One region of the Cereibacter sp. Soil_C_27 genome, then DNA from elsewhere that is predicted to be linked to it. Evidence: riboswitches for the same ligand, from Rfam matches in the RefSeq annotation. Region 1 holds a riboswitch; the other holds the start of a gene.
What was found. Region 1 has a riboswitch for thiamine pyrophosphate ahead of thiD (bifunctional hydroxymethylpyrimidine kinase/phosphomethylpyrimidine kinase). Riboswitches for the same ligand answer to the same signal wherever they lie in the genome.
Positions count from the first base shown of each region.

Region 2: another riboswitch for thiamine pyrophosphate. It lies ahead of thiB (thiamine ABC transporter substrate binding subunit); the one in region 1 lies ahead of thiD (bifunctional hydroxymethylpyrimidine kinase/phosphomethylpyrimidine kinase).

Region 1 covers NZ_JBDGJD010000002.1:306,478-309,797, reverse strand. The annotation lists gene AC3A5Z_RS08420 (putative bifunctional diguanylate cyclase/phosphodiesterase) at 1-604, opposite strand, end outside; gene AC3A5Z_RS08415 (aldo/keto reductase) at 818-1,873, shown strand; TPP riboswitch at 1,944-2,042, shown strand; gene thiD (bifunctional hydroxymethylpyrimidine kinase/phosphomethylpyrimidine kinase) at 2,101-2,919, shown strand; gene AC3A5Z_RS08405 (FAD-dependent oxidoreductase) at 2,916-3,320, shown strand, end outside.
Region 2 covers NZ_JBDGJD010000004.1:511,045-514,364, forward strand. The annotation lists gene AC3A5Z_RS17280 (DMT family transporter) at 1-256, shown strand, start outside; gene aroC (chorismate synthase) at 310-1,410, opposite strand; TPP riboswitch at 1,593-1,691, shown strand; gene thiB (thiamine ABC transporter substrate binding subunit) at 1,728-2,708, shown strand; gene AC3A5Z_RS17295 (ABC transporter permease family protein) at 2,684-3,320, shown strand, end outside.

The DNA.
Region 1 (3,320 bases):
GATGCACGAACTCCGTCCCCGGCGCCTGAGCGATCGCCTCGCTTTCGGGCACGATCGGCACGGCGCTGACCAAGACGACTTGCCCGCTCAGCGTGATGAGCTCCACCTGCGCGAGATCGGCGATGGCCCCGGTCGAGTTCACGGGATCGAAGCTCACGCTGCGCATCGTGGCGCGCAGCCGGTCCACCACCGGCTGAAGCTCGGCGGCGACGTCGGCATAATGCGCGGGCGGCACGCTGTTGCGTCCGACCGAGGCGTAGACGGGGGTGCCGTCGGGAGCGAGAACATAGGTCTGATCGATGTCGTAGAATTCATTGAGCCAGACGCCCAGGTTGGCTGCGATCCAGCCCCGGTCTCCGGCCCGCACCCGTTCCACCGCCTCGTCCCATATGGTCGAGCCCTGCTGCTGCTTCGGCAACTCGCGCGCTTCCGCCGCAAGGCCGCTGGCGGCGAACCGCATCTGCCGGGCACTCGCCTCCGCATCGGTACGTTCGATGGCGGAGAACAGCAGATAGGCCGCCCCGGAGATCCCGGCGAGGCAGAGCAGGAGCACCGCGACGAGGATCTGAACCGTAAAGGAACTGCTGACGCGGGGCGGTTTCATCGAAGCCTCTCATTCCCGGCGCTCAGGCGCGAGGATGCGCCGCATCGGCGCTGCGAATATGCGGTCATATGGCCGCAAGCTGCAAGGCGCCGCGTCCTGCGGACCCTTGCAAAGTTATGCGGATGGGGCGGCAGGGCGACAGACGGGCACTCCGCTCTGGTAACGAGGCGCCGCGGCCCTACCATCCCGACCCCACGCAGCAGGAGAATGACGATGGAATACCGCAGACTGGGACGTTCGGGGCTGAAGGTGTCGGCGTTGACCATGGGCACCTTCACCTTCGGCGGCGCGGGGCCCTTCGGCATGGTGGGCTCGCAGGGCGTGTCCGAAGCGAAACGGCTGACCGATCTCTGCATCGACAACGGGGTGACGCTCTTCGACACGGCGAACATGTATTCGACCGGGCTCGCCGAAGAGATCCTCGGCGAGGCACTGGCCGGGCGGGGCGACGAGGTGCTGGTGACCTCGAAGGCGCGGATGCCCATGGGCGACGGGCCGAACGACCGGGGCGTGTCGCGCTATGCGCTGATCCGCGAATGCGAGCGCAGCCTGAAGCGGCTGAAGCGCGATCATATCGACATCTACTACATGCACGAATGGGACGGCGCGACCCCGGTGGACGAGATGATGGCGGCGCTCGACACGCTCGTGAACCACGGCAAGGTGCGCTACATCGGCTGCTCGAACTACTCGGGCTGGCACGTGATGAAGGCGATGGCCGCGGCCGAGCGCGACCGGCGCCACCGCTTCGTGACGCAGCAGATCCACTACACGCTGGAGGCACGCGAGGCGGAATACGAGCTGCTGCCGATCTCGGTCGATCAGGGGCTCGGCGTGCTGGTCTGGAGCCCGCTGGCGGGCGGGCTTCTGTCGGGCAAGCACCGGCGCGGCCAACCCGCGCCCGAAGGGTCGCGGCAGGCCAAGGGCTGGAGCGAGCCGCCGATCCGCGACGAGGATCGGCTCTGGCGCATCGTCGACGTGCTGGTGGAGATCGCCGAAACGCATGAGGTCGAGGCGGCGCAGGTGGCGCTGGCCTGGGTGCTGACCCGTCCCGCCGTCAGCTCGGCAGTGATCGGCGGGCGCACCGAGGCGCAGTTCACCGCCAACTTCCGGGCGGTCGGGCTGAAGCTAAGCGAGGCGGAACTGGCCCGGCTGAACGAGGTCTCGGCGATCCCGATGCTCTACCCCTACTGGCACCAGCGCAACTTCGCCAAGGACAGCTTCACCGAGGCCGACTGGGCGCTCTTCGCCGACAAGATGGTGGACTGACCGCCCGCGCCCGGCGACAGGGTGCGGCAGAACGGGGCTTGCGCGCAGGAAAACCTGCCGCTAGCCTTTCTCCATTCCGTTGGGGTGCCCGCAAGGGCTGAGAGGCGAAAGCTAACCCATCGAACCTGATCCGGTTAATACCGGCGGAGGGAACGGAAGGGTCAGGCCGAGTCTGCACAGCAGAATGCCCCATGCCCCTCCCCCTCCGTGTCGCGATGGAGGGGCCGATGCCCGAAGAGACAGACCTGCGCAGCCCGGTGGCCCTGACCATCGCCGGATCGGATTCCGGCGGCGGTGCCGGCATCCAGGCCGATCTGAAAACCTTTTCCGCCCTCGGCGTCTACGGCACCTCGGCGCTGACCGCGATCACCGCTCAGAACACGCTCGGGGTGCAGGCGGTGGCGGGGCTGGACCCCGCGCTGGTCGCGGCGCAGATCGCCTCCTGTCTGGACGACATCCCGCCCGATGCGGTGAAGATCGGCATGCTCGCCACGCCGGAGATCATCGAGGCCGTGGCCGGGGCGCTGGCGGGTTACGCCGGGCCGGTGGTGCTCGACCCGGTGATGGTGGCGAAATCCGGCGACGTGCTGCTGCGGGCCGAGGCCATCGCAGCCCTGCGGGCGCTGCTCTTGCCGCGCGCCACGCTGCTGACCCCAAACCTGCCCGAGGCCGCGCGCCTGCTCGGCCAGCCCGAGGCCGCCACGCCGGACGAGATCATCGCCCAGGGCCATGCGCTGCGGGAGCTTGGCGCTCACGCTGTCCTTATGAAGGGCGGCCATGCCCCGGGCCCCGTCTGCACCGACCGGCTGATGACGCACGGGCGCATCCTCAGCTTCTCCGCCCCCCGCCTTGCAACCCGCAACACCCATGGCACCGGCTGCACGCTGTCTTCCGCCATCGCCGCCGGGCTGGCGCGGGGGCTTGCGCTGCCCGAGGCGATCACCCGCGCCCATGGCTGGCTGCATGCCGCCATCGCCGCAGCCGACCGTCTGGGCATCGGTGCGGGCCACGGTCCCGTTCACCATTTTCATGAGGTTTGGCAATGACCGATCACCACATCCTTGGCGCGGGCGTCATGGGGCTCTGCACGGCGGTGGAGCTCGCCCGGCGCGGTGCCACCGTCACCGTGCACGATCCGCTCGGCCTGCCCGGCCCGCATCAATGCAGCTGGTGGGCGGGCGGCATGCTCGCTCCGCGCTGCGAGGGCGAGACGGCGGAAGAGATCGTGGTCAGCGAAGGGTTGAAGGCGGTCGACTGGTGGCAGGCGCAAGGCGCCGAGGTCACGCGCAACGGCACGCTGGTGGTGGCCTTGGGGCGCGACCGGGCGGAGCTTGACCGCTTCGCCCGCCGCACCACCGGGCATAGCCTGCTCAGCGCCGAGGAGGTCGCCGAGATCGAGCCGCTGCTGGCCGGCCGCTTTTCGCGCGGGCTGTTCTTCGCCGAAGAG
Region 2 (3,320 bases), on a different contig from region 1:
GGCGCGGCTCGTCTGGGCCTTTGCCTATACGACGCTGGTGCCGGGGCTGATGGCGACCTGGATCTGGTTCATGCTGGTGGCGCGGATCGGCGCGGTGCGGGCCGCGACCTTCCACTTCCTGAACCCGTTCTTCGGCGTGCTGGTGGCCTGGGCGCTTCTGGGCGAGCAGCTCGGGGTCTGGGATGTCGTGGGCGTGGCGATCGTGGCGGCGGGCATCCTTGCCGTGCAATGGGCGAAGGTGCCGGGGCGGGTGTAAGGGAAGGCTTTTCTGAAAAGCCTTCCGAAAAATCTTCTGAAGATTTTTCGGTCTCAGCCGATCCGGCCGCGCACGCCGCCGGTCTGGCCGCGGTCGAGCAGCAGGTGGTCGAGGATCACGCAGGCCATCATCGCCTCGGCCACCGGCACGGCGCGGATGCCGACGCAGGGGTCGTGGCGGCCCTTGGTGATCAGCTCGGTCTCCTCGCCCGACATGGTGATGGTGCGGCGCGGGGTGAGGATCGAGGAGGTCGGCTTCACCGCGAAGCGCACCACCACATCCTGCCCGGTGGAGATGCCGCCGAGGATGCCGCCGGCGTGGTTCGACAGATACATGGGCCCGTCATTGCCCATGCGGATCTCGTCGGCATTCTCGACGCCGGTGAGGCTGGCCGCCGCCATGCCCTCGCCGATCTCGACCGCCTTCACGGCGTTGATGCTCATCATCGCGGAGGCGAGATCGCTGTCGAGCTTGCCGTAGACCGGCGCGCCGAGGCCGGGGGGGACGCCTTGGGCCACCACTTCGATCACCGCGCCGACGGAGTTGTGCGACAGGCGCAGCTCGTCGAGATAGGCGGCCCAGTCGGCGGCGGCGGTGGCGTCGGGGCACCAGAAGGGGTTGCGCTCCACCTCGGCCAGATCGAGGCGGCTGCGGTCGATCTGCCGCGGGCCCATCTGCACCATGTAGCCGGTGATCTTCACCTGCGGAGCCAGCATCGCCAGCGCCGCGCGGGCGACACCGCCCGCCGCCACGCGCGCCGCGGTCTCGCGCGCCGAGGAGCGGCCGCCGCCGCGATAGTCGCGCAGCCCGTATTTCTGGTGATAGGTGATGTCGGCATGGCCGGGACGGAAGGCCTGGGCGATCTCGCCGTAATCCTTGGAGCGCTGGTCGGTGTTCTCGATCATCAGCTGGATCGGCGTGCCGGTGGAGAGGCCGTCGAAGGTGCCGGAGAGGATCTTCACCTCGTCGGGCTCCTTGCGCTGGGTGGTGAACTTGTTCTGCCCCGGCTTGCGCTTGTCGAGCCAGTGCTGGATCGCGGCGGCGTCGATCGCCACGCCGGGCGGGCAGCCGTCGACGGTGGCGCCGAGCGCCGGGCCGTGGCTTTCGCCCCAGGTGGTGACGCGGAAGAGATGGCCGAAGGTGTTGAAGCTCATGGCAGGCAGTCCCCGATTTCGGGCCCCGATTGGGGCCAAGGCCCCGAGTTGGGCCGCGATTTGCGGCCAAGGCATAGGGCAAGCCGGGGCTCGGGGGAACCGGATTTTGCCCAAGCGCCGCAGGCAGGGCGGCCCCCGCGCGATCTTTTCGCCTTGCGGACGGTTGGGGCCCCGGTATGGTCGGGGATACCTCGGGGTGCCTTGAGTGGCTGAGATGCGAAAGCGGACCCGTTGAACCTGACCCGGTTAAGACCGGCGGAGGGAAGGTGCATGGACGATCTCCATCCCGTCTCCGCCCGTCGTGAGAGAGGATGAAGATGCGCACTCCGATACTTGCCACGGGATTTCTTGCGGCGGCCGGCATGGCTGCGGCCGAAACCCCCGTGCTGACTGTGATGACCTATGACAGCTTCATCTCCGAATGGGGGCCGGGGCCGGCGGTGGAAAAGGCTTTCGAGGCCGAGTGCGGCTGCGACCTGCGCTTTGTCGCGGCGGGCGACGGCGCGGCGCTGCTGGCGCGGGTGCAGCTGGAAGGCGCGCGCTCCGACGCGGATGTGGTGCTGGGGCTCGACACCAACCTGACCGCTGCTGCCACCGCGACGGGGCTCTTTGCGCCGCACGCCAAGATGCCCGCGCTCGACCTGCCGGTGACCTGGACCGACCCGCAGTTCATCCCCTTCGACTGGGGCTGGTTCGCCTTCGTGCATGACAAGGGGCTGGCCTCGCCGCCGGGGTCGTTCGAGGAGCTGGCGGCGTCGGATCTGAAGATCGTGATCCAGGACCCGCGCTCCTCCACGCCGGGGCTCGGCCTCGTGATGTGGGTGAAGGCGGCCTATGGCGAGCGGGCGGCGGAGATCTGGCAGGGGCTGGCCGACAATATCGTGACGGTGACGCCGGGCTGGTCGGAGGCCTACGGGCTGTTCCTGAACGGCGAGGCCGACATGGTGCTGAGCTATTCCACCTCGCCTGCCTATCACCTGATCGCGGAGGAGGATGACAGCAAGGCGGCGGCGCGCTTTGCCGAGGGGCATTACCTGCAGGTCGAGGTGGCGGGCAAGCTGGCTGGCAGCGACCAGCCGGAGCTGGCCGACCGGTTTCTCGACTTCATGACGGGCGAAACCTTCCAGTCGGTGCTGGCGACGACGAACTGGATGTATCCGGCGAAGACGCCGGAGGCGGGGCTGCCGGAGGGCTTCGAATCGATGCGGCCCGAGGCATCGCTGCTGTTCTCCTCGGAGGAGGCGCTGGCGATCCGGGAGGAGGCGCTGGAGGAATGGCGGAACGCGCTGGCACGCTAGCCGCAGGCGCGGTCGCCGCGACGCTGGGGCTCTTGACGCTGGGCACGCTGGCGGTGGTGGCGCTGCAGAGCGGCGGGGGCTTGCGGCTGGCGCCCGCCGACTGGGCGGCGCTGCGCTTCACCGTCTGGCAGGCGGTGCTGTCGGCGCTGGCCTCGGTGCTGCTGGCGGTGCCGGTGGCGCGGGCGCTGGCGCGGCGGCGCTTTGCCGGGCGGGGGGCGCTGATCGCACTGCTGGGGGCGCCGTTCCTGTTGCCGGTGATCGTGGCGGTGCTGGGGCTGCTTGCCGTCTTCGGCCGGGCCGGGCTGCTCAATCAGGGGCTCGAGGCGCTGGGGCTGCCGGTGCTGTCGGTCTACGGGCTGCATGGGGTGGTGCTGGCGCATGTGTTTCTCAACATGCCGCTGGCGGTGCGGCTGATCCTGCAGGGCTGGGCGACGATTCCGGCGGAGCGGTTCCGGCTGGCGGCCTCCCTGGGCTTCGGCCCCGGCGATGTGTTCCGGCATCTGGAGCGGCCGATGCTGCGCGAGGTGCTGCCGGGGGCGGCGGTGGTGATCTTTGTCATCTGCCTGACCAGTTTCGCCGTGGCGCTGACGCTGGGCGGCGGACCGCGGGCGA